2 regions of the Cupriavidus sp. USMAA2-4 genome follow, and region 1 is predicted to be linked to the other one. Evidence: predicted binding sites of a transcription regulator. Region 1 holds the regulator's gene; the other holds the start of a gene.
The links. Region 1 encodes FNR, which switches genes on or off when oxygen is low (the NO sensors DNR and NnrR bind a similar motif). Its sites were predicted from a motif close to TTGATNNNNATCAA; they were not measured.
Positions count from the first base shown of each region.

Region 1 (15,766 bases):
TCGCCAAGGCACAGGGCGCGGTCGAGGACACCGGCCATGTCTGGGACGGCGACCTGCGCGAGCTCAACAACCCGCTGCCGCGCTGGTGGATGTGGATGTTCCTGCTGGCCTGCATCTTCGGCCTGGGCTACCTGGTGCTGTATCCGGGGCTCGGTTCCTACGCCGGCCTGCTGAAGTTCTCCACACAAGGCGAACTCGCAGCGCACCGGCAGGCCGCGGAGAAACTGCAGAACTCGGTCTACGCGAAGTACATGAAGATGGATATCAAGCAGGTGGCGGCCGATCCGGAGGCGCGAGAGATCGGGCAGCGGCTGTTCCTGAACTATTGCGCGCAATGCCACGGCTCGGACGCGCGCGGCAGCCGCGGCTTCCCCAACCTGAGCGATCACGACTGGCTGTACGGCGGCGAGCCGGAGACCATCCAGCAGACCATCACCAAGGGTCGCAATGGCGTGATGCCTCCGTTCTCGGCGGTCATCGATGCCAAGCTCGCCGGCGACGTGGCGCAGTATGTGCGTTCCCTGTCGGGCCTGGCCTACGATCCGATCCGTGCCGCACGTGGCGAGGGCACGTTCAAGTCCACCTGCGCGGCCTGTCATGGCGCCAACGGCAAGGGCAACCAGGCGCTGGGCGCACCGAACCTGAGCGACAACACATGGTTGTACGGCAGCTCGGAGTCCACCATCGTCGAGGGGATCCTGAAGGGACGCAACAACCATATGCCTGCGCATGAAGAGATCCTGACGCCGGAACGTATCCGCATGCTGACCGCCTACGTCTGGGGGCTGTCGAACGCGCCGGAGGCGTCACGATGAGGAAAGTGCATCGCGCCGCGCCGCAGGGCGCGTGCGCCGCCGGAGCCAGCCAATGAATGCACCGGAGACGGAACCGCTGGCCCGCAAGGGCGGGCCGGCAACCGCAGCGCCTGCGACCGAGTCGGTCGACGAGGCGTTGTATGAAGTCCGCCGCAAGATCTACCCGCGCTCGGTCAGCGGTGCCTTCTCGAACTGGCGCGTCTGGCTCGTGCTGCTGACGCAGCTGATCTACTACGGTACGCCGTGGCTGCAGTGGAACGGGCGCCAGGCGGTGCTGTTCGACCTGGGCGCGCGCAAGTTCTATATCTTCGGGCTGGTGCTGTGGCCGCAGGACGTGATCTACCTGAGCGTGCTGCTGGTGATCTCGGCGCTGGCCCTGTTCCTGTTCACCGCCATCGCCGGCCGGCTGTTCTGCGGCTATGCCTGTCCGCAGACGGTCTATACCGAGATCTTCATGTGGATCGAGCGGCATGTCGAAGGCGATCGTTTCGCCCGCATCCGCCTCGACGGCGATCCGTGGTCGCTGCGCAAGCTGCGCATCAAGGCGACCAAGCATCTGCTGTGGATCGTGGTGGCGCTGTGGACCGGTTTCACCTTTATCGGCTATTTCGCGCCGATCCGCGAGCTGGGCGGGCAGGTGGCTGCGTTCGCGCTCGGGCCCTGGCAGGCCTTCTGGATGCTGTTCTACGCCTTCGCCACGTGGGGCAACGCGGGCTTCATGCGTGAGCAGGTGTGCAAGTACATGTGTCCCTACGCGCGCTTCCAGAGCGTGATGGTGGACCGCGACACCTTTGTCGTCACCTACGACAGCGGCCGCGGCGACCCGCGCGGCAGCCGCTCGCGCAAGGCCGACCACCGCGCCGCTGGGCTTGGCGACTGCGTCAATTGCAGCATCTGCGTGCAGGTCTGCCCGACCGGCATCGACATCCGCGACGGCTTGCAGTACGAGTGCATCGGCTGCGGCGCCTGCATCGATGCCTGCAACCAGGTGATGGACAAGATGGACTACCCGCGCGGGCTGATCCGCTACACGTCGGAGAACGCGATGCGCAAGGGCTGGTCGGCCCAGGCGACGCGCAAGCGCCTGCTGCGTCCGCGCGTGATGATCTATTCGGCGATCTGGCTGGCACTGCTGGCGGGCTTCGCCATCTCGCTGTCACTGCGCACGCCGCTGAAGGTGGATATCATCCGCGACCGCGGCAGCCTCGGGCGCGAAGTCGAGGGGCGCTGGGTGGAGAACGTCTACCGCCTGCAGCTGATCAATACTAGCGAGGCGCCGATGCAGTTCACCATCCGCGCCGACAGTGCGGAACTCGGCAAGCTGCGCGTGGAGTCCGACGGGGCGACCGGCGAACTCGCACCGACCTCGAACCGCCTGCTGGCCATCCGCGTGCGCGTGCCGCTCGAGCAGGCGCGGCAGGGCACGCACAAGATCCGCGTGACGGTGCAGGGCGGCCAGGAGGAGGGGCATGTCGTCGAGGTGAACCAATCGACCAGTTTCATCGTGCCGCGCGACCTGTAGGGCGTGCGGAGGGGATTGCCGCAGGGCAGACAAGCGGGGCGGCCACGATGCCGCCGTGCGTAACAGCAAGGAGCGAAGCCATGCAAGGACCCGCCCGACAATCATTGACGGACGCCGGCACGATGCAGCAGGCCGTGCGGCCGTGGTGGAAGGAACCCTGGCCCTGGCTGCTGATGAGCGGGCCGCTGGCGGCGATGGCCGCCTGCGGCGTGACCATCTGGCTGGCGATGACGCATCCCGACAAGCCGATCGAGGAGGGCGTCAGCCGGCACGGGCTGGTGGTCGAGCGGCAGGGCGCGGCGCGGGCAGTGTCCGGCGCGACAGCCACGGAGCGGCCATGAGACTGCGCTGGCTGATGTGGGTCCTGTGGCCGGCCTTCCTGGTCGCCGGTGTGGCAACCGCCGCGGTGTTCTCGCTGGTGGATCCAAGCGATCTCAGGCTGTTCGGGCGGCCGGTCGAGGCCTCGCGCGAGGCGGTCTACACCATCGGCTTCCTGCTGGCCTGGCTGCTGTGCTCGCTGTCGAGCGCCCTGACCTTTTATACGATGCCGGTGCGCCTCGGCGATACCGACGAACTGGAGTAGGGGATGCGCGCAGGCCGAAGGGCTGGGCAGAACGGGGCCTGTCGAAGGCGCCGGATGCCTGCGCCCTCGGCTTGGTCAGCAGCTCTTGCCGTAGATCTGCTTGATGCCGGGTACGTCGACCAGCTTGACGTGGCGCTGGCGGATCTGGATCAGCCCGGCCTCGGCGAAGCGCGAGAACAGGCGGCTGACGGTTTCCAGCTTGAGGCCGAGATAACTGCCGATTTCCTCCCGGCTCATGCGCAGCACGAACTCGGTCGACGAGTAGCCGCGTTCCGACAGGCGCTCGGACAGGTTGACCAGGAAGGCGGCCAGGCGCTCCTCGGCGCGCATGGAGCCGAGCGTCAGCAGCATGACCTGGTCCTGCGTGATCTCCTTGCTCATCATGCGCAGGAACTGCTGCTGCAGCGACGGCACGGTGGTCGACAGGGTCTGCAGGTCGTTGAAGCGCATCACGCAGACCTCGGTGTCTTCCAGTGCGGTAGCATCCGACGCGTGCTGCATCTCGCCGAGGCCGTCGAGTCCGACGACTTCGCCCGGCAGGTGGAAGCCGGTGATCTGCGAGCGCCCGTCTTCCATCGTCACGTGTGTCTTCAGGGTGCCGAAGCGCACCGCGTAGACTGCGCTCAGGGGTTCGCCGAGCCGGTAGAGCGTCTCGCCCTTGTGGACTCGCACGCGTTCCTTCACCAGCGAGTCGATCTTTTCGATGTCGTTGCGGTTCATGCCGACCGGCACGCACAGGTGTCCGAGCGAGCAGGACGAGCAACGGGGCGACATCGCGGTGACGGGGATGGAATTGAGCAAGCCGGGGCCTATTGTCGTTGAGCTGCGAGGGCGCAATTTCTGCATTTTACTGTGTGAAGGCATCCGAAGGGGAGCGAAAGTTGACTGCGGCGGTCTTTTTCAGTGTTTTTCTGCTGGCCTTGCTGGGTGGCGTGCACTGCGCAGCCATGTGCGGCGGCATTGCACTGGCGGTCGAGCGGCCGCAGGCGGAAGCGCCGGTCGTCGTGCTGCGCAGGCCGCGGGACTGGTTGCGTGAACAGTTATCCATGCATGCGGGGCGGGTGGTGACTTACATGCTGCTCGGTGCCGCGCTGGGCGCGGTCGGCGCCGGTGCCTGGCGAGCCCAATACCTGCCGCTGCAGCGCGGCCTGTTTGCCGCTGGCAGCATGGTCCTGCTGGGCACCGGCCTGTGGCTGCTGGCCGGGCGCGCGCCGCAGTTCGCCGCGCTGGAGCGCTTGGTGGCGCGTGGGGCCGGAGCCCTGGCAGGCCGCCTCCGCGGGCGGCGCGCCGGTGCCCCGTCCGCCCCGATTCAGGTCCGCCCGCGCTTGCTCAGGCGTTTCGGCATCGGTCTGGCGTGGGGGCTGGTGCCGTGCGGCATGGTTTACGGTGCGCTCACCCTATCGTTGCTTGCCGGCAACGCGTTGTCGGGGGCCTTGCTGATGGGGGTATTCGGTCTCGGGACCTTGCCCAACCTGCTGATGTTGTCCGGCCTGTCCGGCGCGTTGCGCGGCTGGTCGCGCCGGCCCTGGGTGCGCGTCGGTGCCGGCGTGGCAGTGATGGGGTTTGGTGCGGCCGGGCTTGTGCGGGCGGCGATGTTGCCGCACACGCTCGCCGCACACGGCTTCTGTGTGGTGTTCTGAAGGGGGTTCTTCTGTTTTGGTGATGCGTGAGGCACTTTGTCGGGTGTGCCGAAGGCGCCGCGCTGGTGATCGGCGGTTGCAGCGCCGGGCCGGAATGCCCTACAATCGGCAGCATTGCAGTATCTATCGCGCTGGCGCTGCCGCGCGCATGGCCGGGCAACTCGAACGGCCGTCCTGAGGCCAGTCCGGGCAGAATGTTGCTGACGGACGTAGCCACCTCGCAGCAAGCCATGCCGGTTGACAAGATCTCCGGTTCAAAAGACCGGCTGGGCGTTGCGCGACGGGAGGTGCGCAACACCGTGCGGATGACTGCATCGTTCTTGCGGCGGAAGGGGTTGGACCCGTTCGCGCCGATCCGCCGCTCCAGAAGGGCGGTGCAACGCAAGAGGCCTTTCGGCCGGCGCTGAGGCCGGCAGCAGGGCAATTCTCCGCCGGACTGACCCGGCAACCCGAAGCAGAATAAGATGGGCGCGCGGCTTTCATGCGGACGGCATGCCGGCCGGCCGCGCAATGAGATGGCGATGGCGCTTCGGCCTCGCTGGATCCGAAATCCCCGAATCCTCCGGCGGTCCGCCGGGGGCAGGTGCAAAGACAGGCTGCACACATCCGTATATGAATACCCAAGAGGCGAAAATCGTCCTCGAGACTGCGTTGATCTGCGCGCAGGAGCCCTTGCGCGTGGCGGAACTGCGACGGTTGTTCGCCGATGAGGTGGCTGCCGACACCATCCGCGTGCTGCTGGACGAGTTACGTCTGGATTGGCGTGATCGGGGCGTGGAACTGGTGGCGCTGGCCAGTGGCTGGCGTTTCCAGAGCCGGCCCGGCATGCGCGAATACCTCGATCGCCTGAATCCGGAGAAGCCGCCGAAATACTCGCGCGCGGTGATGGAGACGCTGGCGATCATCGCGTACCGGCAGCCGGTAACCCGCGGCGACATCGAAGAGATCCGCGGGGTGACCGTCAGCACGGAGGTGATCAAGCGGCTCGAGGACCGCGAATGGATCGAAGTGATCGGCCATCGCGATGTGCCAGGGCGACCCGCGCTGTACGCGACCACCAAGGCTTTCCTCGATGATCTCGGCTTGCGTACCCTGGACGAGTTGCCCCAGCTGGAGGATGCGCAAGCGCAGATCCAGGCGGCCTTGCTGGACCAGCAGGCCATTGACTTCGAGTCGCTTGGCCAGGCCGGCGTGCCCGCCGGGCAGGATGCGGAGGGGCAATTGGCCCTGGATGGCATGACGGTCGCCGAGGCCGGCCGTGTCGCCGGCGGCCTGGCGCCGGCGACGCTTACCGAGGCGATCATCGAAGCCGCACCTGGGCAGGTTCCCGCCGGGTTTGACGCCGTTCCCCAGGCTGTGCGGCAGATACCTGAGCCAGCCAGCCATGCCGCCGAGGCGTCCGCGCGGACGCCGGCCGACGGCGTACCCGATACCGAGACCGCATCCGCCCAGCCGGCCGATGCTCTCACGCCGGCAGACGGCGAGCGCGATGCGCGCGACGAGCGCCTGCCTAACTGAACCCATGCAACATCCGATTGTGAATACTTTGTCCGATTCTGTAGAGCAAGACGTCCGCCACGCGGATGCGCCGGGCAGCGATGCCGGCAGTGCGGCCGAGTCCGGCGCATCTCCCGAGGGCGGCGCACGCCGCAAGGGCCTGCGGCGCGGCTTGCGCAATCTGGTGGCGAGCCGCCGCCAGGCGGCGCAGGATCGAGAGGCCGGCCGTGGCGCGGCGCCCGAAGGCGGCGATGCCGCGCCTGGCGAGCCTGCGCCGGCGGCGTCGGCTCAAGGCGGCAAGTCGGCAGGGCGCAGCCGCGGCAAGCGCAAGGCTGCAGCGGTCGACGCGGAAGCCGAGGCCATCCGTGCCGAAGCGGCACAGGCTGCGCCGGGCCAGGACGGGCAGCCGGTGCCGGCCGCGCCGGGTGGCCGCGAAGGTGGTGCGCGCAAGCGCAGGCCGGGACAAGGCCAGCAGGGGCGGGCGGCAAAGCCGGCCGGCGAGTCGGCCAAGGCCGGCGGCCGCCCGCAGGCCAAGGGCAAGGCCACGCAGCCGCGTCAGGGCGCGTCCAAGGGTACTGGCAGCCCCGACGATCTGTTCCGCTTCGTGATCTCGGACCAGTTCGACCAGGAAGAGACCGTGGTGCCGCGCACCAAGGCGAAGCCGGTGCGCGAACTGTCGGCCGACGATGATGCGCCCAAGCTGCACAAAGTGCTGGCCGATGGCGGGCTGGGTTCGCGCCGCGAGATGGAAGAACTGATCCTGCAGGGGCGCGTGTCGGTCAATGGCCTGCCGGCCCATATCGGCCAGCGCATCCTGCCGACCGACCAGGTCCGCGTCAATGGCAAGCTGATTGCCCGCAAGATTTCGAGCAAGCCGCCGCGCGTGCTGCTCTACCACAAGCCGTCCGGCGAGATCGTTAGTCAGTCGGATCCGGAAGGCCGCCCGACCGTGTTCGACAACCTGCCGCGCATGAAGACCGGCAAGTGGGTCGCGGTCGGCCGCCTGGACTTCAACACGGAAGGCCTGCTGATCTTCACCACCTCCGGGGACATCGCCAACCGCTTCATGCATCCGCGCTACGGCGTCGAGCGCGAGTACGCGGTGCGCACGCTGGGTGAGCTGGCCGAGTCCGATCGCCAGCGGCTGCTGCACGGCATCCAGCTCGACGACGGTGAGGCGAGCTTCCTGCGCATCGCTGATGGCGGCGGCGAGGGCATCAACCGCTGGTACCACGTGGCCCTGACCGAGGGGCGCAACCGCGAGGTGCGCCGCATGTTCGAGGCGGTGGGGCTGACGGTGTCGCGCCTGATCCGCACGCGCTACGGACAGTTTCTGCTGCCGCGCGGACTCAAGCGCGGTCGCTGGCACGAGCTGGAGGCCGAAGAGGTACGCGCGCTGATGAGCGGCATCGGGCTCAAGCTGCCCGGCAAGGGCGAGCAATCGAGCAAGGGGGTGACCAAGGTCGGCGGCCGCAAGCAGCGCGAGGAAGCGGCGCTGGCAGGTATGCCGATGCCGACCGGCATGGACGGCCTGCCGCGCTTCGAGCGTGCGGCAGGCGGCCGGGGCAATGGTGCCGGCCGTGGCCAGCCGGACCCGATGCAGACGTCGATGGGGTACATCAGTCACGGTCCCACCCTGCTGACTTCGCATTCCAAGCTTGCCAGCGGCGTGAGCCTTCCCGGTGCAGCCATGCCGGTGGGTGGCAACAAGGGCGGCAACAAGGGTGGTGGGCGCGGCAAGGCTGGCGCCGGCGGCGGCGGTGGTGCCGGTCGCCAGCAACAGCAGCGACGTGGCGGCGATGTGAACGGCAACGTGATGCCGAAGGCGGCCAAATCCGGTGGCGCCAACCGGCGCCCGCGTGGTCGTAGCGGCGGTGGCGGCGGTGGTGGTGGCGGCCAGCGCGGCGGAAACCGCTGAGGTGCGGTGAAAGGCGCAAAGCCGGGTGGCGTGGCTGCCCGGTCGGCCTTTTGCCTTTTGCACATAATCTGCGTATAATCCAAGTCTATTCAAAAGTGTCATCCTCAGATGGGTGAGCGAATGATGGGCATTGCGCCCATTTTTTTTTGCTCCATCCGGTTTCTCGTTTCGGGGGTGGCGCGGCGAGCCGAAGCGGATGCCGCACGGCCCGCGATCGTGTTTGAAGGCCATTACTCGGGAATACAGTGCATCTGGCAGATTTGATCGAAACCACCCTGAACGGCATGGGGTACGAGCTGGTCGAGCTCGAGCGTGCCCCGGCAGGATTGCTGCGCGTGTATATCGATCAGCCTGAGACGGGCATCGTCATCGAGGATTGCGAGAAGGTCAGCCGGCAGTTGACGCACGTGCTGACGGTCGAGAACGTCGACTATGAGCGCCTCGAGGTGTCGTCTCCGGGGCTGGACCGGCCGCTCAAGAAGCTGGCCGACTACGTCCGCTTCGCCGGCGCGCAGGCCAGGGTCACGCTGCGCCTGCCGGTCGACGGGCAGAAGAACTTCGTCGGCGTGCTGCAGGCACCGGCCGGCGAGCTTGGCGCCGAGAAGATCGGCCTGGAGTTCGAAGGGAAGAACGGCCCGTCGCTGCTGGAATTCACTGTATCCGATGTCGACCGCGCGCGCCTGGTGCCGGTGATCGACTTCAAAGGAAATCAAAGAAAAGGGAACAAGCAATGAGCCGCGAAGTTCTGTTGCTCGTCGATGCGCTTGCGCGTGAGAAGAACGTCGACAAGGATGTGGTATTCGGTGCGCTCGAGGCGGCTCTTGCCTCGGCCACCAAGAAGCGCTTCGAGGAAGACGTGGACATCCGTGTCGCGATCGATCGTGAAAGTGGCGAGCATGAAACGTTCCGCCGCTGGCTTGTCGTTCCCGATGAACAAGGCCTGCAGGAGCCGGACAAACAGATCCTGCTGTTCGAGGCGGTCGAGCAGAATCCCGACATCAAGCTCGATGACTACATCGAGGAACAGATCGAGTCGGTCGAGTTCGGCCGTATCGGCGCCCAGGCCGCAAAGCAGGTGATCCTGCAGCGCATCCGCGACGCCGAGCGCGAGCAGATCCTGAACGACTACCTCGACCGCGGCGAAAAGATCATGACCGGCACGGTCAAGCGTGCCGACAAGAAGGGCCTGATCGTCGAGTCTGGCCGCGTCGAGGCGCTGCTGGCGCGCGACCAGATCATCCCGAAGGAGAACCTGCGCACCGGCGACCGTGTGCGTGCGTACATCCTGAACGTCGACCGCACCGCACGCGGACCGCAGATCGAGCTGTCGCGCACCGCGCCCGAATTTCTCGTCAAGCTGTTCGAGAACGAAGTACCCGAGATGGAGCAGGGCCTGCTGGAGATCAAGGCCGCCGCGCGCGATCCTGGCGTGCGCGCCAAGATCGCCGTGGTCGCCCACGACAAGCGTATCGATCCGATCGGCACCTGCGTCGGCGTGCGTGGCACGCGCGTGACCGCGGTGCGCAATGAGATCGGCGGCGAGGCGGTGGACATCGTGCTGTGGTCGGAGGATCCGGCGCAGTTCGTCATCGGCGCGCTGGCACCGGCGCAAGTGCAGTCGATCGTGGTCGATGAAGAGAAGCACTGCATGGATGTGGTGGTCGACGAGGAGAACCTCGCCGTCGCCATCGGCCGCAGCGGGCAGAACGTGCGGCTGGCGTCCGAGCTGACCGGCTGGCAGATCAACATCATGACCCAGGAAGAGTCGGCGCAGAAGCAGGCCGAGGAAAGCGAGGTCGTGCGCAAGCTGTTCATGGCCAAGCTGGACGTGGACGAGGAAGTGGCCGACATCCTGATCGAAGAAGGCTTCTCCACGCTGGAGGAAGTGGCCTACGTGCCTATCAGCGAGATGCTGGAGATCGAGGCGTTCGACGAGGACACGGTCAACGAACTGCGCAACCGCGCGCGCGACGCGCTGTTGACGATGGAATTGGCCCGGGAAGAAAGGGTGGAAGAGGTGTCGCAGGATCTGCGTTCCCTCGAAGGCCTGACCCCGGAACTGATCGGCAAGCTGGCGGAAGGCAATATCCACACGCGCGACGACCTGGCCGAGCTGGCCGTCGACGAAGTGATCGAGATGATCGGCGTCAGCGAGGAAGAAGCCAAGGCGCTGATCATGAAGGCACGGGAACACTGGTTTAACTGAGGGACACGCCCGGGGCCCGCGCGCCCCGGGCGCGATTTCCGCGAACGAAACTGTCCCGACGTAGAAACCGAGCATTGAAAGGGTTTGAATGGCAAGCACAACAGTTGCCCAACTGGCCGCAGAACTGAGTCGCAGCGCAGCTGCCCTGCTGGAACAATTGCAGGCAGCTGGAGTGGGCAAAGCCACTGCTGACGACATTGTTACCGAGTCGGACAAGACCCGGCTGCTGGACTATCTGAAGCGCGTCCATGGCGCCGCGGACGATAGCGCCCGCAAGAAGATCACGCTGACCAAGCGCGAGACTTCCGAGATCCGCCAGGCCGACTCCACAGGCAAGACGCGCACCGTGCAGGTCGAGGTGCGCAAGAAGCGCGTCCTGATCAAGCGTGACGAGGCCGGCGGCGATGGCCAGGTCGACGCGCACGACGGCCGCGATGCCGCCGCCGAGGCTGCCGATCAGGCACGCCGCGAGGAGGAAGAGCGTCAGCAGGCGGAACTGCTGGCTCGCCAGGAAGCCGAAGCGAAGGCGCGCCGCGAGGCCGCCGAGCGCGAAGAGGCCGAACGTCGCGCCAGGCAGGAAGCGCTGGAGGCCGAGGAACGCCGCCAGGCCGAACTCGCCAGGGCGAAGGCCGAGGAAGAGGCTGCGGCCAGCCGTGCGGCGAACGATGCTGCCGAGGAAGCGGCGCGCAAGACGGCCGAGGACGAGAAGAACCGTCTGTCAGCCGAGCGTGCCGTGGCGCAGAAGGCCGCCGATGATGCCAAGGCAGCCGCCGACAAGGCGCGCGCCGAGCAGGATGCCGCGCGTAAGCGTCGCGAGGCCGCCGAGGCCGAGGCCCGCGCCATCCAGCAGATGTTGAATGCGCCCGCGCGCGTGCTGAAGGCGCCGTCCGAGCGCAAGGCCGAGGAAAAGAAGGCCGAGCAGACCGGCACCCTGCACAAGCCGGTCAAGCCGGCCGGTACCGAGGCCAAGAAGGAAGACAAGAAGCCTGCCACGACCACGACGACCGCTGCCACGACCGACAAGAAGTCGGGCAAGGTGCTGAAGTCGGGCAGCTCGTCGACCTGGCAGGACGAAGGCAAGAAGAAGGGTGGCGGCCTGAAGACCCGCGGCGATTCCTCCGGTGGTGTCGGTGGCTGGCGCGGTGGTCCGCGCGGCCGCGGTGGCAAGCAGCAGGTCGATGACAGCCGCAGCAATTTCCACGCGCCGACCGAGCCGGTGGTGCGCGAAGTGCACGTGCCCGAGACTATCTCGGTGGCCGACCTGGCGCACAAGATGGCCGTCAAGGCATCCGAGGTCATCAAGCAGATGATGAAGCTCGGCCAGATGGTGACCATCAACCAGGTGCTGGACCAGGAAACCGCCATGATCGTGGTGGAAGAAATGGGCCACAAGGCGTTCGCCGCCAAGCTGGACGATCCGGAAGCCCTGCTGGACGTCGGCGAGGAGCATACCGACGCCGAGCAGCTGCCGCGTCCGCCGGTGGTGACCGTGATGGGTCACGTCGACCACGGCAAGACCTCGCTGCTGGACTACATCCGCCGCACCAAGGTGGCTGCGGGCGAAGCCGGCGGCATTACGCAGCATATCGGTGCCTACCACGTCGAGACCGAGCGTGGCGTGATCACCTTCCTGGACACCCCGGGCCACGAGGCGTTCACCGCCATGCGTGCGCGCGGTGCCAAGGCAACCGACATCGTCATCCTGGTGGTGGCCGCCGACGACGGCGTGATGCCCCAGACCAAGGAGGCGATCTCGCACGCGAAGGCAGCGGGCGTGCCCATCGTGGTGGCGATCAACAAGATCGACAAGCCGGATGCCAATCCCGATCGCGTCAAGCAGGAACTGGTGGCCGAGCAGGTCTTGCCGGAAGAGTACGGCGGCGATTCGCCTTTCGTTCCGGTGTCGGCCAAGATGGGTACGGGCGTGGACGAACTGCTGGAGCAGGTGCTGCTGCAGGCGGAAGTGCTCGAACTGAAGGCACCGGTCGATGCCCCGGCCAAGGGCCTGGTGGTGGAAGCCCAGCTGGACAAGGGCAAGGGCCCGATCGCGACCATCCTGGTCACCAGTGGCACGCTCAAGCGTGGCGACGTGGTGCTGGCCGGCAGTGCGTACGGCCGCGTCCGTGCGATGCTGGACGAGAACAGCAAGCCGACCAAGGAAGCCGGTCCGTCCATCCCGGTGGAAATCCAGGGCCTGTCCGAGGTTCCGGCCGCCGGCGAGGAAGTGCTGGTGCTGCCGGACGAGCGCAAGGCGCGCGAGATCGCGCTGTTCCGCCAGGGCAAGTTCCGCGACGTCAAGCTGGCCAAGCAGCAGGCAGCCAAGCTGGAGACCATGCTGGAGCAGATGAGCGAAGGCGAAGTGCAGACGCTGCCGCTGATCGTCAAGGCAGACGTGCAGGGCTCGCAGGAAGCGCTGGTGCAATCGCTGCAGAAGCTGTCGACCGACGAGGTGCGCGTGCAGATCGTGCACGCCGCGGTGGGCGGTATCTCCGAGTCCGACGTCAACCTGGCGACGGCCTCGAAGGCGGTCATCATCGGCTTCAACGTGCGTGCCGACGCTGGCGCGCGCAAGCTGGCCGAGCACAATGGCATCGACATCCGCTACTACAACATCATTTACGATGCGGTAGACGAGATCAAGGCGGCGATGTCCGGCATGCTGGCGCCCGAAAAGCGCGAGACGACCATCGGCCAGATCGAGGTGCGCCAGGTGTTCCGCGTGCCGAAGGTCGGCGCCGTGGCCGGCTGTATGGTTACGGATGGCCTGGTCAAGCGCTCGTCGCTGGTGCGTGTGCTGCGCAACAACGTGGTCATCCACAGCGGCGAACTCGACTCGCTCAAGCGTTTCAAGGACGACGTCAAGGAAGTCAAGCAGGGCTTCGAGTGCGGTCTGTCGATCAAGAACTTCAACGACGTTCAGGAAGGCGACCAGCTCGAAGTGTTTGAAATCACCGAGGTGGCGCGCACGCTGTAAGGCGGGCGCGGCGGCGGCCGGCCGGACCGGCCGCCGCCATCTCGACAACGCAGGTTCGCATGGCCAAGAAAGGCTCCATTTCCTCCCGCAATCTCCGTATCTCCGACCAGATCCAGAAGGACCTGGCCGAGATGATCCAGCGAGAGCTGCGTGATCCGCGCCTCGGCCTGGTCACGCTGCAGTCAGTCACGCTGACGCCGGACTACGCGCACGCCAAGGTGTACTTCACCGTGCTGGGCGCCGAACCCGAGGCGGCCGCGGCGGCTCTCAACGAGAAGGCAGGCTACCTGCACTCGCTGCTGTTCAAGCGCCTGCATATCCATACGGTGCCGACGCTGCATTTCCATCACGATACCTCGGTGGAACATGCCATCGAGATGTCCAAGCTGATCCACCAGGCCAACGCCGACCGCGCCAAGGACGACTGATCCGGGCGGCCGGCCCTGCCGCAACGGCAGGGGCCTTCCGGCGCGGCCGTGCATCGTAGCGATCGCCCGCCGCGCTTCCTTCCAGATTCCGATGACCGATTCCAACGCGTCCCGCCCGCCGCGCCTGCCGCGCCGCGACGTGCATGGCGTGCTGCTGCTCGACAAACCGCTCGGGCTGTCGTCCAACGACGCCCTGGTGCGTGCCAAGCGCCTGCTGCGCGCGAACAAGGCCGGACATACCGGCACACTCGATCCGCTGGCGACCGGGCTGCTGCCCTTGTGCTTCGGCGAAGCCACCAAGTTCTCGCAGGATCTGCTCGAAGCCGACAAGACCTATGAGGCGACCGTCTGCCTGGGTGTGACCACCGCCAGCGGCGATGCGGAGGGAGAGGTCCTGCAGCGGCGTCCCGTGACGTGCGGGCCCGAAGCGCTGAATGCGGTGCTGGCGCGTTTCATCGGCGAGATCGAGCAGGTGCCCCCGATGTACTCGGCGCTGAAGAAGGACGGCCGGCCCTTGTACGAATATGCCCGTGCCGGGCAAACCGTGGAGCGCGCCGCGCGGCGCGTCACCATCCACGAGCTTGCCCTGCTCGATTGCACGTTGCCGGCACAACCGGGTTTTTCCATGCGTGTCCGCTGCAGCAAGGGCACCTATATCCGCACCCTGGCCGAAGACATCGGTGAAGCCCTGGGCTGTGGTGCCCACCTGACCGCCCTGCGCCGCACGCAAGTGGGCGACCTGAGCCTGGCGGGTGCTGTCACGCTGGAACAGATCGAGCAGCAGGCGGACGAACAGCGTCCGGCCTTGCTGGCGCCCGTCGATGCCCTGTTGCAGCGCTGTCCGCCCGTGTCCCTCGATGCTGCGGCGAGTGCGCGCTTCCTGCAGGGACAGCGGATCGCAAGGCGCGACCTGCCGGCCGGCGCACCGGCTCTGCAGGAAGAGATGCTGGCGCGCGTGTACGCGGCGGAGGACGGGCGGTTGCTCGGGGTGGCGCGCATGCGCGAAGGGGCGCTGCGTCCCGAACGACTGGTCAGGCTCTAGCCAAACCGCGGCCTCGATCGCCTGGTTTCGCGAAATGTCTGTTTCTGCGGCCAACGTCGGCAAAATCCTTCACTTTTGTTGTGAAATCTGGTTGAATGGTGCTTCCGTCCTGGTTGTCGATGTCGACATCGCCAGGACGTTGAACCGTCGACCATGATCACCGCCGTCACCTATCTCCTGCGCGCGGCGACAGCCGCCGTCCTCATCTCCGCCCGGTCCCTCGTCTGACGCTGTCCGCGCCAGGCCGAGGCACCGGGCCGAAACCCGCTCCCGTCAAGACCCTGTTCGGGCGCGCAGCGCGGCGCGCCCTGTCTGCACACGATGGCACGCGCTTCCCAGCGCGGCGCCGTCCCTGACTTTGGGAGTCGCCATGCGAAACACGGTTTTCCTGACCGCGGCCGAAGCCGCACGCCTGCGCGAGCTGGCAGTCTCCACCCGCACGGCGCCCGAACTGCGCCGCTCCTTGCATGCCGTGCTCGATCGGGCCGAGATCCGTCCCGCCCAGGCCTTGCCGGCGGCGGTGGTGCGCCTGCACGCGCCATTTCTCTGCATCGAGGTGCGCCATCGCGAGCACTTCCATTGGCGCATCGTTTATCCGGAACAGGCGGATTTCGGCCGCGGCTGGCTCAGCGTTCTGTCGCCGGCCGGTGTCGCGCTGCTGGGTACGCCTGTGGGATGCCCGGTGCGCTTGCCGGTGGAGGGCGACGGCCAGGCGCTCGAACTGCTGGTCGAGGAAGTGCTGCCGGGCTGAGGGCGGCGGTCGCTTCCAGTCGATACGCGCTGCACTGGCGCTGCGCGTGGTCATGCGGGGTGGGCGGCGCTAACGGCTGGCCGCCGCCCGCCCGCGGGTGTGCAAAGCGGGGAGAAGAGAGGGATGTCCATCATGCGTTGGATGGGGGCGCAGCGCTGGCCAATGTCCGCTGCCCGGGCGCGGGAGCGTGTCGAGGTCGCCGCGCTGGAGTTGCCGGAAGGTGAGCGGCGCTGGCTGCGCGACCGGCTCGTCTGCCAGGACCTGGCCGACGCGCTGGCAGCGCAGGGGGCCGCGTTGCTCGGGCGGGTCGACCATGAGCCGGTGCACGGCTGCTGCGTGGCGCAGATCGCGGGAGGGGCGCCGATGCGGCTTCATGTGGCCGTGCTCGGC
Region 1 covers NZ_CP017748.1:4,151,238-4,167,003, forward strand. The annotation lists gene ccoP (cytochrome-c oxidase, cbb3-type subunit III) at 1-815, shown strand, start outside; gene ccoG (cytochrome c oxidase accessory protein CcoG) at 868-2,337, shown strand; gene BKK79_RS18490 (hypothetical protein) at 2,460-2,678, shown strand; gene BKK79_RS18495 (hypothetical protein) at 2,675-2,920, shown strand; gene fnr (fumarate/nitrate reduction transcriptional regulator Fnr) at 2,996-3,721, opposite strand; gene BKK79_RS18505 (sulfite exporter TauE/SafE family protein) at 3,802-4,560, shown strand; gene BKK79_RS40415 (hypothetical protein) at 4,587-4,967, shown strand; gene scpB (SMC-Scp complex subunit ScpB) at 5,173-6,078, shown strand; gene rluB (23S rRNA pseudouridine(2605) synthase RluB) at 6,083-7,975, shown strand; gene rimP (ribosome maturation factor RimP) at 8,221-8,709, shown strand; gene nusA (transcription termination factor NusA) at 8,706-10,181, shown strand; gene infB (translation initiation factor IF-2) at 10,270-13,155, shown strand; gene rbfA (30S ribosome-binding factor RbfA) at 13,215-13,583, shown strand; gene truB (tRNA pseudouridine(55) synthase TruB) at 13,675-14,625, shown strand; gene BKK79_RS18545 (GreA/GreB family elongation factor) at 14,996-15,376, shown strand; gene BKK79_RS18550 (hypothetical protein) at 15,500-15,766, shown strand, end outside.

Region 2 (15,766 bases), on a different replicon from region 1:
GCCAAGGCCGGCCCCCGGCGCGCGCCCGCGCCGGTAGCACCGCGCGCCGGATCCCCGTGCCGGGCTTGATCTTCATCAACAGGAGGCGGGAAAGTGGAGCCGAGCCGTCAACGCGCCGGGGCCGATATCGGTTCTCCTGGCAGGCGCCGCAATCGTCCACCGCCCCGGAACGTGCGGACGCCTGGAATACGGCCCCGGCGGGGTGATGACAGCGACAGCACCGCACGTGCCGCCTGCGTGCCATCTGCGTGCCATCTGCGTGCCGCTCGCCAGCCCCTGTCACTGATAAGTAAAAAGAAAAGCATGACGATGTTACGCAGCCTGTATCGCCGGCTCGGCCTTGGGCACCTGGTCCTGGCCCTGGCGGTCTTCTCCTTGCTTGCTGCCTTCGCGAATACCTTCTATTCCGCCTACCGCGTGCAGCGCGAGATCCTGCTGACCAACGCGCTCGAAGCCAACCGGGTCTATGCGGCGAAACTGGCCGACAGCACCGCCAACTTCGTCAGGTCGGCCCAGCAGCAACTGGCCGTCAGCGCCTCCCTGCTGGGCGCCAGGCCCTTCGGGCGGCAGGCGCTGGAAGACGAAGCCTGGCGCCTGCTGCACCAGACCGACTCGTTCAACTCGGTGCTGATCGTCGACGCGCGCGGCACGGTGCTGGCCGTGATGCCGACCACGCTGAACCTCGCCGGCAAACAACTGGACAGCGAAGGCGCGCGCGCGGCGCTCGATGCCCGGCAGCCGCGCATCACCCAGGCCTACGTGTCCGCCGCCGGCAACCTCGTGGTCAATATCTCGCAGCCGATCCTGGGCAAGGACGGGCGCTACCTCGGCTATGTGGCGGGCTCGATCTACCTGCGGGAAAAGGGCATCCTGCATGCGCTGCTGGGCGAGCACTACTATCGCGACGGCTCCTACCTCTATGTGGTCGACCGCGCCGGCCGCATTCTCTACCACCCGGACAGCGGCAGGATCGGCAAGGTCGCCAGGGACAACCCGATCGTCGCGGACGTCATCGCCGGCAAGGCCGGCACGCGCCGGATCGCCAACAGCAGGAACATCGACATGCTCGCCGGCTTCGCTCCGGTGCCGGTCGCGGGCTGGGGCATCGTGGCGCAGCGCCCTGTCGCGGCGACACTGGCCGAGATGGACCGCCTCACGCTCGCCGTGCTGCGCGATACCGTGCCGCTCGTGATCGCTTCGCTGCTGGCCGCCTGGTACCTGGCCGGGCTGATCGCCAAACCCCTGCGCCAGCTCGCGCAGGCGACCGGGGAAAAGGACACGGCAGCCACCCTGCGCAGCATCCAGGGCATCCGTGCCTGGTACTTCGAGGCGAGGCAGCTCAAGCAGGCGGTGCTGGAAGGCCTCGCCACGCTGCAGGCGCAGATCGGCGCCCTCAACGAGGCCGCCGTCACCGACCCCATGACGGGCCTGCGCAACCGGCGCGCCCTGTCGGCGCAGCTGCGCAACTGGGGCGCCGCCGCCCAGCCCTTCGCGGTCATCGCCATCGACGTGGACCGCTTCAAGCGCGTCAACGACACGTACGGGCACGAGGCGGGGGACAAGGTGATCTGCCACATCGCCAGGCTCATGCGCGAATGCTCGCGCCAGGGCGATTTCCTGTGCCGGGCCGGTGGCGAGGAATTCCTCATGCTGCTGCCCGGCTGCGGCGCGGCCGAGGCCATGCTGATCGCCGAACGGCTGCGCCAGCGCACCGCCGCCACGCCCGCGCCAGGCGTCTGCGCGGTGACGGTCTCGCTCGGCGTCGCCAGCTGGCCCGAGTCGCACGGCAGCATGGAGCGGGTGCTGGCGCTGGCGGACGCCGCCCTCTATGCGGCGAAGGAACAGGGGCGGAACCGGACCGTGGCCGACGCCTCCCTCGACCTGCCGGACGCGCCCCGTCCCCCGGCGCCACGCTCCGCCGGCTGAGGCCCGGCCCGATGGCGTCCGCTACCGCTGGCCGCTGCTCAATGCCGTACTGCCGCCGCCTCCTGTTCGAAGCGGTAGCCGTAGCCGTACACCGGCGCCACCCGCCAGCCCTTGCTGCCGTCGAGCTTGAGCTTCTTGCGCAGGCGGCTGACATGGGTGTCGACGGTGCGCGTGTCGACGTCGGCGTTCAGGCCCCAGATGCGGTTGAGCAGGTGGTCGCGCGAGAGCAGCTTGCCGGGACTGTCGAACAGGTAGACGGCCAGGTCGAACTCCTTCTGCGTCAGTTCGACAGCCTGGCCGTCGAGCGCGATGCGCACCGCCTGCAGGTCGATCTCATAGGCGCCATGGCGCTTGGCCGCCGTGCCAGCGACGGTGGTGCCGGCGGTGGCGCCGGTGGTGGTGCCGTAGCGGCGCGCCAGGGCCTCGATACGGGCCAGCAGCACCGCCGGCCGCACCGGCTTGACGAGGTAGTCGTCGGCGCCGGACCTGAGCGCGCTGACGGTGGTCTGCTCGTCCTCGCGCGCGGTCAGCACGATGATGGGCAGCTCCCAGCCGAGCTGCTCGCGCGCCCAATGGATGATGTGGCCGCCGTCGGTGTCGGGCAGCATCCAGTCGATCAGCAGCAGCTCGCAGCCGCGTCCCACCTGCGCCATGAAACCCGCGCCGTCGCCGAAGCCCTGCGCCACATGGCCGCCGCCCTCCAGCCAGGCCAGGATCACATCGCGCTGGTCCGGATCGTCTTCCAATACCGCGATCTGCATTGCCCCTCCCTTTCATCGCCCAGGCCCTCCCGCCATCGGCTGGCGGGGCCGGATTCTACCTGTTGCGCGCGCACAACCCGGCGCCACGCGGCCGGCCCGGGCGCGCCAGGGCCCACCTTCCCACCATAGCAGCCGGGCGCCTGCGAGCGCACCCCTCGCTTGATGGATATCAATCCGCGGCGTGACGGCGGCGTCTACAGTAGGAAGTGACTGTCCCGAGGCGCCGGCCGCGATTGCCTGCACCTGGCCGCGAACGGCGCCGCCGGGACCCGACCGCATCGCCGCAACGCCGAACCGTTGGAAACGCGCCCCCTCCCACCCCAGACCGCCCGGACCGCCCAGGCTGCCGGCCCGCCCGGCAGCGCGCGGGTGCGCGCCATCCGTGGCGCGGTGCTCGACATCGACTGCGCCGGCCAGCCGCTGCCCGCTCTCTGCGACGTGCTGGCGGTAGCGCTGGACGGAGGCGGCGAGGTGCTGGCGGAGGTACAGGCCCACCTGGACCGCGGCAGCGTGCGCGCCATCGCGCTGCAGTCGACCAGCGGCATGCGGCGCGGCGCGGCCGTGCGCCTGGGCGGCGGACCGCTGCGGGTGCCGGTGGGCGAAGCCGTGCTCGGGCGCCTGCTCGACGTCACCGGCACGCCGCGCGACGGCGGGCCGGCACTGCCCGCCGGCACGCCGCTGCGCCCGCTGCACCGCGCCGCGCCGCCGCTGGCGGCGCAGGCGCCGGGCACCGAGATCTTCCGCACCGGCGTCAAGATCCTCGACCTGCTGACACCGATCGCCCAGGGTGGCAAGGCCGCCATGTTCGGCGGCGCCGGCGTCGGCAAGACCGTGCTGGTGATGGAACTGATCCATGCCATGGCTGAGCGCTACCAGGGTATTTCGGTCTTCGCCGGGGTCGGCGAACGCTCGCGCGAGGGCCACGAGATGCTGCTCGACATGCGCGGCTCGGGCGTGCTCGGCCGCACCGTGCTGGTCTACGGCCAGATGAACGAGCCGCCCGGCGCGCGCTGGCGCGTGCCGCTGACCGCCGTGGCCGCCGCCGAGTTCTTCCGCGACGAGCGCCGCCAGGACGTGCTCTTGCTGATGGACAATGTGTTCCGCTTCGTGCAGGCCGGCGCCGAGGTCTCCGGGCTGCTCGGGCGCCTGCCCTCGCGCGTCGGCTACCAGCCCACGCTGGCCAGCGAGGTGGCGGCGCTGCACGAGCGCATCACCGCCACGCGCGACGCCGCCATCACGGCGATCGAGGCGGTCTACGTGCCGGCCGACGACTTCACCGATCCCGCCGTCACCGCCATAGGCAGCCACGTCGACAGCATGATCGTGCTGTCGCGCGCGATGGCGGCCGAGGGCATGTACCCGGCGGTCGATCCGATCGCCTCGTCCTCGGTACTGCTCGATCCGCTGCTGCTGGGCGACGACCACGTGGCCACCGCCAACGCGGTGCGCCAGGCCATCGAGCACTACCGCGAGCTGCAGGACGTCATCGCCCTGCTCGGCGTCGAGGAGCTGGGCGCGCAGGACCGCCGCGTGGTGGCGCGCGCGCGGCGCCTGCAGCGTTTCCTGACCCAGCCGTTCACCGTCACCGAGAACTTCACCGGCGTGGCCGGCCGCTCGGTGGCCGTCGCCGACACCCTGGCCGGCTGCCGCGCCATCCTCGACGGCGAATGCGACGACTGGCAGGAGCAGTCGCTCTACATGATCGGCACGCTGGACGAGGCACGCGAGCGCGAGCAGCAGGCACGGCAAGGGGGCACGCCATGACACCCGCCATGACGCCTGCCAGCGCCGCGCCGCGCGCCCTGCACCTGCGCATCGCCACCCCCGACGGACTGGCGGTGGACGAGGCCGGCGTGCGCGCGCTGCGCGCCGAGGACGACAGCGGCGCCTTCGGCGTGCTGCCGGAGCACGCCGACTTCCTCACCGTGCTGGTGCCCTGCGTGGTGCGCTGGCACGGCGCCGACGGCACGCATCGCTTCTGCATGGTGGAGGGCGGCATGCTGCGCGTGGACGGCGGCGCGGAAGTCGCCATCGCCACCGCCGCCGCGGTGCTGGGCGACAGCCTGGAGGCGGTGGCCGCGCGCGTGCGCGAAGCGCGCGAGCGGCGCCTGGAGGCAGCGCGCAATGCGCGCGTCGAGCAGACCCGGCTGCATGCGCGCGCGGTACGCGAGATCGTGCGCTGCCTGCGCCCGGACCTGCATGTCGACGGCATCGGGAGGCTGGAGCCATGAGCGCAACGCAGCACGATGGCGCACATGCCGCCGGTGGTCCTGGCGGTCCTGGTGACGCCGATGGCGCCGTCGATGGCGCCGTCGATGGCGCCGTCGATGGGGGCGGCGGCAAGGGCGGCGCTCACGGCCAGGGCAAGGACAACGGCAACGGCAACGGCAACGGCGGTGAACGCGTGGCGCAGCGCGCGCTGGCCCGCGCACGGCAGGCCGCGCGCGTGCCGGAGCCCTCGCTGGCCAGCCGCCTGGCCCAGATCGGCGTGCTCGGCTGGACCATCGTGCTGCCCACCGTGCTCGCGCTGGCGGCCGGCCGCTGGCTGGACCGGCGGCTGCATACCGGCGTCTTCTTCTCGGCGCCGCTGTTGATGATCGGGGCCGCCATCGGCCTCTGGTGCGCCTGGCGCTGGATGCGGCGCCACGGCGGGGAGGATGGGCAATGATCGACCTGGGCGGAGCGGCTGCCGCGCTCACCGGCGGACTGGCCGGTGGAGCGGCGGGCGCGGTGGCGGGGCTCGTGGCGGGACTGGCGGGAGGGCTGGCGCACTTCGGCAGCCTGCACGCCGTGGTGCGGCGCCTGCAGCGCGGCGCCACCGCCGGCGCGCTGGCGCTGCAGGGCGCGCGCCTGGCGCTGATCGGCGCCCTGCTGTTCGCCTGCGCCAAGGCAGGCGCGGCACCGCTGCTGGGCGCCGGCGCCGGCCTGCTGGCGGCGCGCGCCGTGGTACTGCGCCGCCTGCCCCGGCCACGCGATGGACGCGCTGCGCGCGCGGACACGCCATGACCTTGCACTCGCCGCTGCTGACCGAGCCCTTGTTCCACCTCGGGCCGGTCCCCGTCTCCGCCCCCGTGCTGATGACCTGGGCCATCATGCTGGCGCTGGGCGCGGGCGCCTGGCTGGCCACGCGCCGCCTGGCGCTGCACCCGTCGCGGCACCAGGCCGCGCTGGAACTGCTGGTGACGACGCTCGACCAGCAGATCCGCGACACCATGCAGGTGGCGCCGGAGCGCTACCGCGCCCTGCTGGGCACGCTCTTCCTCGACATCCTGCTGGCCAACTGGTCCTCGCTGCTGCCCGGCGTCGAGCCGCCCACCGCCCACCTGGAGACCGACGCCGCGCTGGCCCTGCTGGTGCTGGCCGCGACGGTGCTGCACGGCGTGCGCAGCCGCGGCCTGGCCGGCTACCTGCGCACCTTCGCCGAGCCCAGCTGGCTGATGGTGCCGCTCAACCTCGTCGAGCAGCTCACGCGCACCTTCTCGCTGGTGGTGCGCCTGTTCGGCAACGTGATGAGCGGCGTCTTCGTGGTCGGCATCGTGCTGTCGCTGGCCGGCCTGCTGGTGCCGATCCCGCTGATGGCGCTGGACCTGCTGACCGGCGCGGTGCAGGCCTACATCTTCACGGTACTGGCGATGGTCTTCATCGGCGCGGCGGTGGCCGACGCGCAGCCGGGCGCGGTCGAAGGCATGCGGCCGCGCGGGCCGGACGAGCGGCCGGACGAGCGGCCGGACGAGCGGCCGGCCCGGGGCGCCGCACGCGAGCCGCGGACAGCGCTGGATCAGGACAAGGAAAAGGAGAGCGCAAGATGAACAACCTCGTGGAAGTGGTCAGCATCATCGCGGCGGCAGTGGCGGTGTCGTTCGGCGCGATCGGGCCGGCGCTGGCCGAAGGCAGGGCGGTGGCCGCCGCCATGGACGCGCTGGCGCGGCAGCCCGAAGCGGCCGGCACCATCTCGCGCACCCTCTTCGTGGGCCTGGCGATGATCGAGACCATGGCCATCTACTGCCTGGTGGTGGCGCTGCTGGTGCTGTTCGCCAACCCCTTCCTCAAGTAGGCGGGGCCCATCATGCGCATCGACTGGTGGACGCTCGGCCTGCAGGCCGTCAACGCCCTGGTGCTGGTGTGGATCCTGTCGCGCTTCCTGTTCCGGCCGGTCGCCAGGATCATCGCCGCGCGGCAGCAGGCCTGCGACGACGCACTGGCCCAGGCCCGCACGGCGCGCGACGAGGCCGGGCGCGAGCGCGAAGCCGCCGCCGCGGCGCGCGCGCAGGCCGAGGCCGAGCATGCCTCGGCGGCAGCCGGCGCCGCCGCCGAAGCGGCGCGGCTGCGCGACGCCCTGGCGCAATCGGCGCGGGCCGAGGTCCAGGCCGAGCGCGCCGCGGCCGAGGCCGACATCGCGGCCGCCCGGCGCGCCGCCGTCCAGCGCGGCGGCGAGGATGCGGCGCGCCTCGCGCTCGACATCGCCGCGCGGCTGTTCGCGCGGCTGCCGCGCGAGGCCCGCATCGGCGCCTTCATCGACGGCCTGGCCGCCGCCGTGGCCGCGCTGCCGGCCCCGGCGCGCGCCGGCCTGCTGCAGGCGGACGCCGGCCTGGTACTGGCCGCGCCCTGCGCGCTCGCGGCGGATGAACTGGCGCGCTGCGCGCAGGCACTCGGCGCGGCGCTGGGCGCGGCCCCGGTCCTGGCCACGCGCGTGGACCCCGGGCTGGTGGCCGGCCTGGCGCTGGAAAGCGACCGCCAGGTGATCGGCAACAATGTGCGCGAGGACCTGGCGCGCGTGCGCGCCGCCCTCGCCCAGGAGCACGACGATGTCCCTGCCGCCTGAACCGCCGCTGGAGGGGGCTCCCCTGCCGCCGCAGGCCGGGCCGGCTGAATCGGCGCAATCTGCACTATCTGCACCGTCTGCAGAAGCAGCGGGAGCAGCGGGAGCGGCAGACGACCGCCACCCGCCCGCCGGCGCCTGGCTGGCGCAGGCGCGCGGCGCGCTGGCGCGGGCCGAGCTCGGCCCGCTGGCGCGCGAAGTAGGGCGGGTGGAACGCGCCGCCGACGGCATCGCCATGGTCGCCGGGCTGCCGCAGGCACGGCTCGACGAACTGCTGCGCTTCGATGGCGACCGCTATGGCCTGGCGCTGACCCTCGACGCGGACCGCATCGGCGCCGTGCTGCTCGACGACGACGGCTCGGTGGGCGCCGGCTGCCGCGTCAGCGCCACCGGCGAGGTGGTCAGCGTGCCGGTGGGGCCTGCCCTGCTGGGGCGGGTGGTCGATCCCCTCGGGCGGCCGCTCGACGGCCTGCCGCCGCCGGAGTGCGCGCAGCGCCTGCCGATCGAGCGCGCCGCGCCGGCCATCGTCGAGCGCGACCTGGTCAGCCAGCCGCTGGCCACCGGCATCCTGCTGGTCGACGCGCTGTTCCCGATCGGCCTCGGCCAGCGCGAACTGATTCTCGGCGACCGCGCCACCGGCAAGACCTCCATCGCCCTCGACGCCATCGTCAACCAGAAGGACAGCGGGCTCATCTGCATCTATGCCGCGGTGGGCCAGCGCGCCGGCGCCGTGGAACGCGCCATCGAGACCGTGCGCGCGCAGGGCGCGGCCGGGCGCTGCATCTTCGTGGTGGCCTCGGCGGCGGCGGCGCCGGGCCTGCAGTGGATCGCGCCGTTCGCGGCCTTCAGCATGGGCGAGTACTTCCGCGACCGCGGCGAACATGTGCTGGTGGTGATCGACGATCTCAGCCAGCACGCCGCCACCCACCGCGAACTGGCGCTGCTGACGCGCCAGCCGCCGGGACGCGAGGCCTACCCTGGCGACATCTTCTACCTGCACGCGCGCCTGCTGGAGCGCGCCGCCAAGCTGTCGCCCGCGCTCGGCGGCGGCTCGCTGACCGCGCTGCCGATCGCGCAGACCGAGGCGGGCGACCTCTCCGCCTACATCCCCACCAACCTGATCTCGATCACCGACGGCCAGCTGGTGATGAGCAGCGAGCTGTTCGCCGCCAACCAGCGCCCGGCGGTCGACATCGGCCTCAGCGTCAGCCGCGTCGGCGGCAAGGCCCAGCCCGCCGCGCTGCGCCAGGTCTCCGGCCGCCTGCGGCTGGACTACGCGCAGTTCCAGGAACTGGAGATGTTCACGCGCTTCGGCGGCCTCACCGATGCGCGCGTCAAGGCCCGCATCGTGCGCGGCGAACGCACCCGCGCGCTGCTGCGCCAGCCCCGCTTCGCCGCGCTGGCGCCGCTGTCCCAGGTGGCGCTGCTGGCGGCGCTGGCGGCGGGCGCCTTCGACGGGCTGCCGGTCGAGGACGTGGGCCGCCTGCGTGCGCGGCTGCCCGCGTGGCTGCAGGCACATGGCGCGGCCCTGCCCGATGGCGGCCCGCTCGGCGCCGAGGCCGAGGCGTCGCTGGCGGAGGCGGTGCGGGCCTGCCTGCGCGGGATGGCGCAGGAGTCCGCTCGGGGGACGGCACAAGCGGCGGCACAAGCGGCGGCACAGGACACGGCGCACGAGGCGGCGCATGCCAGCGAGGCGTCCGGCACTGCCACCGCGACCGCAGCGGAGCCCGCGCCGCAGCGCGCACCGGGGTCCCCGCCATGAGCACGCGGCGCGGCGAACTCCAGGCCCGCATCGCGGGCGTGCGCCAGCTCGAGGCCGTGGTCGGCGCCGTGCGCGGCATGGCGGCCAGCCGGTCGGCCGAGGCGCGCGCCCACCTGCCCGGCGTGCACGCCTGCGCGGCCATGCTGGCGCAGGCCATCGGCGACGCGCTGGCGCTGGCCGGCGCGGCAGACCCGGCCGGTGCCGCCGCGCAGCCGCCACTGCAGGCACCGGCCGCACCAGCCACCCCGCGCGTCAGCGTGGTGATCGGCAGCGACCAGGGCTTCGTCGGCACCTTCAACGAGCGGCTGCTGGACACCGCCCAGGCCGGCGCCGGCGCCCACGGCACGGTCTACTACATCGTGGGCCAGCGCGCCGCCGCGCTGGCCGCCGAGCGCGGCCTGGCACCGGCCTGGTCGGCGCCGATGGCCGCCCACCCGGGCGATGTGGCCGCGCTGGCCACACGCCTGGCGCACGCGCTCGAACCGCAGCTGGCGGCCGCCCGGCCCGCCGCGCTCAGCGCCTGGCACGCGTGCCCGCCACCGGCCACGTCGCCCATCCGCGAACTGCGCCTGCTGCCCTTCGACTACGGCCGCTTCACCCGGCCCGCCCACCGCCAGCCGCCGCTGGCCAGCCTGCCCGCGCCGCTGCTGCTGGCGCGCCTGGCCGAGTCGTATATCCACACCCAGCTGTGTGAAGCGCTGTTGCAGTCCTTCGCCGCCGAGAACGAAGCACGCATGCGCACCATGCTGTCGGCGCGCGACCACGTGCGCGCGACCCTGGCCCGGCTGGAGATGCAGGCGGGACGCGAGCGCCAGGAACAGATCACCAACGAGATCATCGAACTGGGCGCTGCCGGCGCCGGGGAGGAGGCATGAGCCCTGGGCCGCGCGGGCCGCCACCCCTGCCGCCGCGCTGCGGCCACAGGCGCGCCACCCGCGCTGCCTTGACGCAGGACAAGATGTGCACCACCGGCTGTGCCAGCATCACAGGCAACCATCACAACGCACCCGTCGCGGCCCGGCGCGCCCACCGGCGTCCGCCGCCACCCCGGGGCATCCAGGAGACCACACCATGACCCAGACCGCATCCACCCAGCCGCACGCGGCCACGCCGGGCCCCGCCAGCGCCGCTGAGATCCGCGCCGTGATCGGCCCCTTCGAGGCCGAAGTGATCGCGCAGATCCTTGCCCTCGAACCGACCCTCGATGAAGTACGGCTTGCCTACAAATGGCTGCGCTCCGACGAGCACCTGCTGCGCGGCATGGATTCGAGCCTGCTGTCCGGCCGCGCGGCCCAGGTGTTCGAGGTGCTCGACGCCGAATTTCCCGACTTCGACTCCGGCGGCCACCCGGCCTGAGCGCCAGCGGCAGGCCCGACGCAGCGCCGCGCCGCGCTCGGGCGGCGCTTGACCTGGATCGCGGCCGGTGCCGGCCACGGCGCGCGGATCAGCCGGCCTCGCCGATCACGATGGCCGGATGCGCGGCGAGAAAGCCGCCCGCGTAGGCCAGTTCGCCCGAGGCCTGCGCATGCAGCGTCAGCAGCGGCTGGCCGGCGCGCACCGTGTCGCCCAGCCGCACGTGCAGGTCGATGCCCGCGACCTGGCGCTCGGGCGCGCCGGCCAGCCTGGCGGCGCGTGCCAGCCGGCGGTTGTCGATGGTGGCCACCACGCCGTCGCGTGGCGCCGGTACATCGCGCAGGAACAGCGCGCGGCCAGGCGCGCGCAAACCGCCCTGCGCCTCGCAGATGGCCTGGAACCGGGTCCAGGCGGCACCGCCGGCCAGCAGCGCCGCGGCCAGCGCCGCCCCCTCGCCGGCGCCGCAGGCCCCGCAGAACTCCATCAGTTCGCCGGCCAGCATCAGGCTGCGCTCGCGCAGGTCGTGCGGCGCCGACGGCGCGCCCTGCAGCACCGCCAGCACGTCACGCGCCTCCAGCGCCGGCCCGATGCCGCGCCCGACCGGCTGGGTGCCGTCGGTGCGCACGATGCGCACACGCACGCCGAGGGCCTGCGCGGCAAGCGTCAGCAGACTGCGCAGGCGCTCCAGGTCGGCTTCCTCGCGCACCTTGGCGGTTGGGCCCACCGGCACGTCGATCAGCACATGGGTGGAGCCCGCGGCCACCTTTTTCGACAAGATCGACGCCACCAGCTGCGCGTCGCTGTCCAGGTCGAGCGCGCGCTCGACCTGGATCAGCATGTCGTCGGCCGGACTCAGCCCGAGCGCCCCGCCCCAGGCCAGCGACGCCCCGGCCTGCTCCACTACCTGGCGCAGCGTGGCGGCATCGAGGTCGACGCGGGTCAGCACCGCCATGGTGTCGGCGGTGCCGGCCGGCGAGGTGATCGCGCGCGAGGAGGTCTTGGGCACCAGCAGGCCGGCCGCGGCGGCGACCGCCACCACGATGGGCGAGGTGCGGTTGCCGGGCAGCCCGCCCACGCAATGCTTGTCGGCCACCACGGGCCGATTCCAGGACAGCCGCTCGCCGGTGCCGATCATGGCGCGGGTCAGGTCGATGGTCTCGCGCTCCGTCATGCGCCCGCCCGCGCAGGCGGCCAGGAAGGCGGCGATAGGCACGCCGGTGTAGCTGCCGCTGGCCACGTCCTGCATGATGGCGTCGAGCTGCGCGCCCGCGAGTTCGTTGCCGTAGACCTTGGCGCGCACCCAGCGCAGCGATTCCAGCCCGGGCGCGTGGGTGACGTAGACCAGATCCCCCGCACGCGCCTCCAGTGCGCCGCTGGCGCTGGCCGACAAAGCCGCCTCGGCGCGGCCGAGCACGCCCGAGCCGACCACGTTGACGGTGGCGATCAGCCGCCGCGCGCCGACCTGCACCTGCACGCGCGCCTGCGCGCGGAAGCCCTCGGCGCGGCACACCGCGCAGTCGCGGTGCAGGTAGATCACGTGCTCCTGCCAGGTATCGATATCCAGCGCGCGGTAGTGCAGGGGCTCCAGCACGCAGGGGCTGTCGAAGCGGACCGTGTCGTTCATGGCAGTCTCCCCGGGGCGCGCCGGCCCGGCTCAGTCATCGGCATTGCTGCGCGTGAGCAGCATGGGACCGGCCCATTCGCGCAGCACGGCGCGGGCCACGCTGCCCATCACCGCACGGCGCAGGCCGCGACGCCCATGGGTACCCATCGCGATGAGATCGGCGTGGCAGGCCTCGGCGCGCGCCACCAGCGTGCGCGCGACCTGGCCCGGCGCGACGCAGTGCTCGACCAGTGCCAGCGTATGGGCGACACCCGCCGCGCCGAGCTGGTCGCCGGTGGCACGCAGCACACCGCGTCCGAACTCGGCCATGCTGCGCCATAGCGCGTCACGGTCGAGGTAAGCCACTTCGAGCAGGGGCTCGCGGTCATCCAGCACATAGACCGCGTGCACGGTCGCGGCCATCGCGCGGGCCAGTGCCGCCGCCTCGAACGTGGCCAGGCGGGAGGCATGGCTGCCGTCCACCGCCAGGAGGATGGTTCGATACATGGGTGCTCCTTGCGCTCGCGCAGGGCGATCCGTGCCGGACGGACCGCTGCTGCCAGCCTAGCCAAGGCGCATGCCGCCACGTTGACATGGGTCAAGGGCGCCGCGCGCGGCTCGCCTAGTCTGCAGGTGTGCCGCCGCGAGGAGAACCGAGATGAAGGGCGATATCCAGCTCAAGCAGGACGTGATGGAAGAACTGGCCTGGGATCCGGCCGTCGACGCCACCGGCATCGGCGTCGAGGTGCAGGACGGCATCGTGACGCTGAGCGGCCACCTGCCGACCTTTGCCGAGAAATACGCGGCCGAGGCAGCCGCGCAGCGCGTGACCGGGCTCAAGGGCCTGGCGGTGGAGCTCGATGTGCGCCTGCCCGACGACGCCCAGCGCACCGACGCCGACATCGCGCGCGCGGCGCGCCATGTCCTCGATTGGATGAGCGGACTGCCTGCCGACCGCATCCACCTGATGGTGGAGCACGGCGCGGTCACGCTGCGCGGCGAAGTCGACTGGAACTACCAGCGGGTGGCCGCCGAACAGGCGGTGGCGGGCCTGTTCGGCGTGCGCGGCGTCAGCAACGGACTGGCGGTCCGCCCCGCCATGGCCGCCGACGACGTCAGGCAGCGCATCCGCCAGGCCATCGAACGGCAGGCCAGCGACGATGCCGGCCACGTCAGCGTGGAAGTCAGCGAAGGCGTGGTGACGCTGCGCGGCACGCTGCGCACCTGGGCCGAACGCCAGGCCGCCTTCGAGGCGGCGTGGTCGGCGCCGGGGGTGAGCGCGGTGCACAACCAGATCCAGGTCACGCTGTAAGGCCGCGGCGGCCGGTGCGGGGCGGCGCTCAGGGCGGCGCATCCCGCGCCGCCAGCTCGCTCAAGGCCAGCACTTCGCCGGCCAGTGTGGTGGCCACCGACAGCAGGCGGGACTGGATGCCAGCCTCCGGTGCGTCACCGCCCAAGTCACCGCAGCCAGCCCCGTACTCCAGGCTTGCGACCAGCAGCGCGTGCAGTTGCGCCGCCTTCTCGGCGGCAAGGCTCAGCGGCGTTTCCGCGATGACTTCGGTGTTCAGGTAAAGACTGGCGCCGACCTGTTCGGCACGCACGCCCCCGCGGAAAGAGCAGGGAGAAGTGGCTGCGGCGGCCGCCAGGGAGTGGGATAAACGAGGCGCCGAGGGCGGTGAACTAGCCATGACATGGACTCCTGTGTGCGGTTCGGGCACTGCTTCAAAACGCCGCCAACCGGCGGCTTTCCACGCACAAGTGTTCGGGACGCCAATCCCGTTCGCCGCTGTATCGACGATGCGGACAATATAGTGCCGCCCAAGGGCCAGCGGCCGGCGACGATTCCGCATGGCGACGCGATTTCCGCTCTCCGCCTTCGCTGCCCGGCGGCAGCGCATCGACGCGACGCCCCGCCCGCCCCGGTTTCGGCGGACAATACCCCCTTTCCGTGCCGACGCATCGATCCCAAGCCTCATGAACAGCGACGCCGCCGTCAAAGCCCTGGCCGCGCTGGCGCAGCCTTCGCGCCTGGCCATTTTCCGCCTGCTGGTCCGGGCCGGCCGCACCGGCCTCTATGCCGGGCAGATCGGGGAGGCGCTCGGCCTCCCGCCCGCCACCCTGTCCTTCCACCTCAAGGAGCTCTCGCATGCCGGGCTGGTCGCCGGCCAGCAGGAAGGCCGCAACGTGCTGTACCAGGTCCGGTTCGCGCAGATGAACGAACTGATCGGCTTCCTGGTGGAGCACTGCTGCGAAGGTGATGCGCAGGGCTGCGGCGTGCAGGCTGTCGCCTGTGCGCCGGACATCGAGTCGAAGCGCCCCGGCGGACAGCGCCGCTAGACCGAGACGCATCGGCGCTGGCGTGCCATCCAGGAAGGTCGTCAGCGGCCAGCACATCATACTGGCCAAGCGATCGAACAGGGTCCGCGTGGGAACGCCGCTGTAGCAGGGTGCAGCGTCGGTCCGATGCGATGCCCCGAAGGTGGGGGCCCCTGGTCTATTGCGTCATGCGGAAGCCCCCGCGATCGACAGCGCCTCCGGGCACCGTACCGCCTGCTCTGCCGTTCGTCATGGCAGGCGGCCGGAATGAAGCGCCCGGCCATGGCCGGGCGCACAAGCGGGGATCGAAGGGCTGAGCCGTTCAAGCCCGGGCACCTCGCTCATACCATTGCTGAGAACGATTGACGATGCTGACGACCAGCAACATCACCGGCACCTCGATCAAGACGCCCACCACGGTTGCCAGCGCTGCGCCCGACTTGAAACCGAACAGGCTGATCGCCGTGGCCACCGCCAGCTCGAAGAAGTTGCTGGCGCCGATCAGGCTGGACGGACCCGCCACGCAATGGGCCACACCCATCTTCCGGTTCAGCAGATAGGCCAACCCGGAGTTGAAGAAGACCTGGATCAGGATGGGCACCGCCAGCAGCGCGATCACCAGCGGCTGATCGATGATCGCCTTGCCCTGGAATGCAAAGAGAAGAACCAGCGTCAGCAGCAGCGCAGCGATGGAGTACGGCCCCAGGTGTTGCACCACGCGCTGGAAGTGCGCAGCGCCCTTGGCGAGCAACGCCTTGCGGATGATCTGCGAGAGGATGACCGGCACCACGATGTACAGGGCGACCGAGGTCAGCAGCGTATCCCAAGGCACGGTAATCGATGACAGGCCGAGCAGCATTGCCACCACCGGCGCAAAGGCGACCACCATGATGGCGTCGTTCAGCGCGACCTGAGACAGCGTGAAGTACGGATCGCCCTTGCAGAGTTGGCTCCAGACAAAGACCATCGCCGTGCAGGGCGCCGCCGCCAGCAGGATGAGGCCAGCCACGTAGCTGTCGAGCTGCTCCGCCGGCAGCATCGGTGCAAACACATGGCGGATGAAGAGCCAGCCCAGCAATGCCATGGAGAACGGCTTGACCGCCCAGTTGATGAACAGCGTCACCCCGATCCCGCGCCAATGGGATTTGACCTGGCCCAGCGCGCCGAAGTCGATCTTGACCAGCATCGGAATGATCATGACCCAGATCAGGATCCCCACGGGGAGG
Region 2 covers NZ_CP017749.1:1,018,016-1,033,781, forward strand. The annotation lists gene BKK79_RS24575 (sensor domain-containing diguanylate cyclase) at 304-1,926, shown strand; gene BKK79_RS24580 (response regulator transcription factor) at 1,965-2,687, opposite strand; gene atpD (F0F1 ATP synthase subunit beta) at 3,057-4,451, shown strand; gene BKK79_RS24590 (F0F1 ATP synthase subunit epsilon) at 4,460-4,918, shown strand; gene BKK79_RS39280 (AtpZ/AtpI family protein) at 4,915-5,355, shown strand; gene BKK79_RS24600 (N-ATPase subunit AtpR) at 5,352-5,693, shown strand; partial or broken gene BKK79_RS24605 (F0F1 ATP synthase subunit A) at 5,690-6,364, shown strand; gene BKK79_RS24610 (F0F1 ATP synthase subunit C) at 6,493-6,741, shown strand; gene BKK79_RS24615 (F0F1 ATP synthase subunit B family protein) at 6,754-7,509, shown strand; gene BKK79_RS24620 (F0F1 ATP synthase subunit alpha) at 7,493-9,268, shown strand; gene BKK79_RS24625 (F0F1 ATP synthase subunit gamma) at 9,265-10,143, shown strand; gene BKK79_RS24630 (hypothetical protein) at 10,340-10,624, shown strand; gene BKK79_RS24635 (thymidine phosphorylase family protein) at 10,713-12,245, opposite strand; gene BKK79_RS24640 (universal stress protein) at 12,276-12,731, opposite strand; gene BKK79_RS24645 (BON domain-containing protein) at 12,883-13,536, shown strand; gene BKK79_RS24650 (hypothetical protein) at 13,565-13,825, opposite strand; gene BKK79_RS24655 (ArsR/SmtB family transcription factor) at 14,199-14,561, shown strand; gene arsB (ACR3 family arsenite efflux transporter) at 14,863-15,766, opposite strand, start outside.
Region 2: a site for FNR is predicted at 12,813-12,826, ahead of BKK79_RS24640 (universal stress protein). Genes of this name have one in related genera too.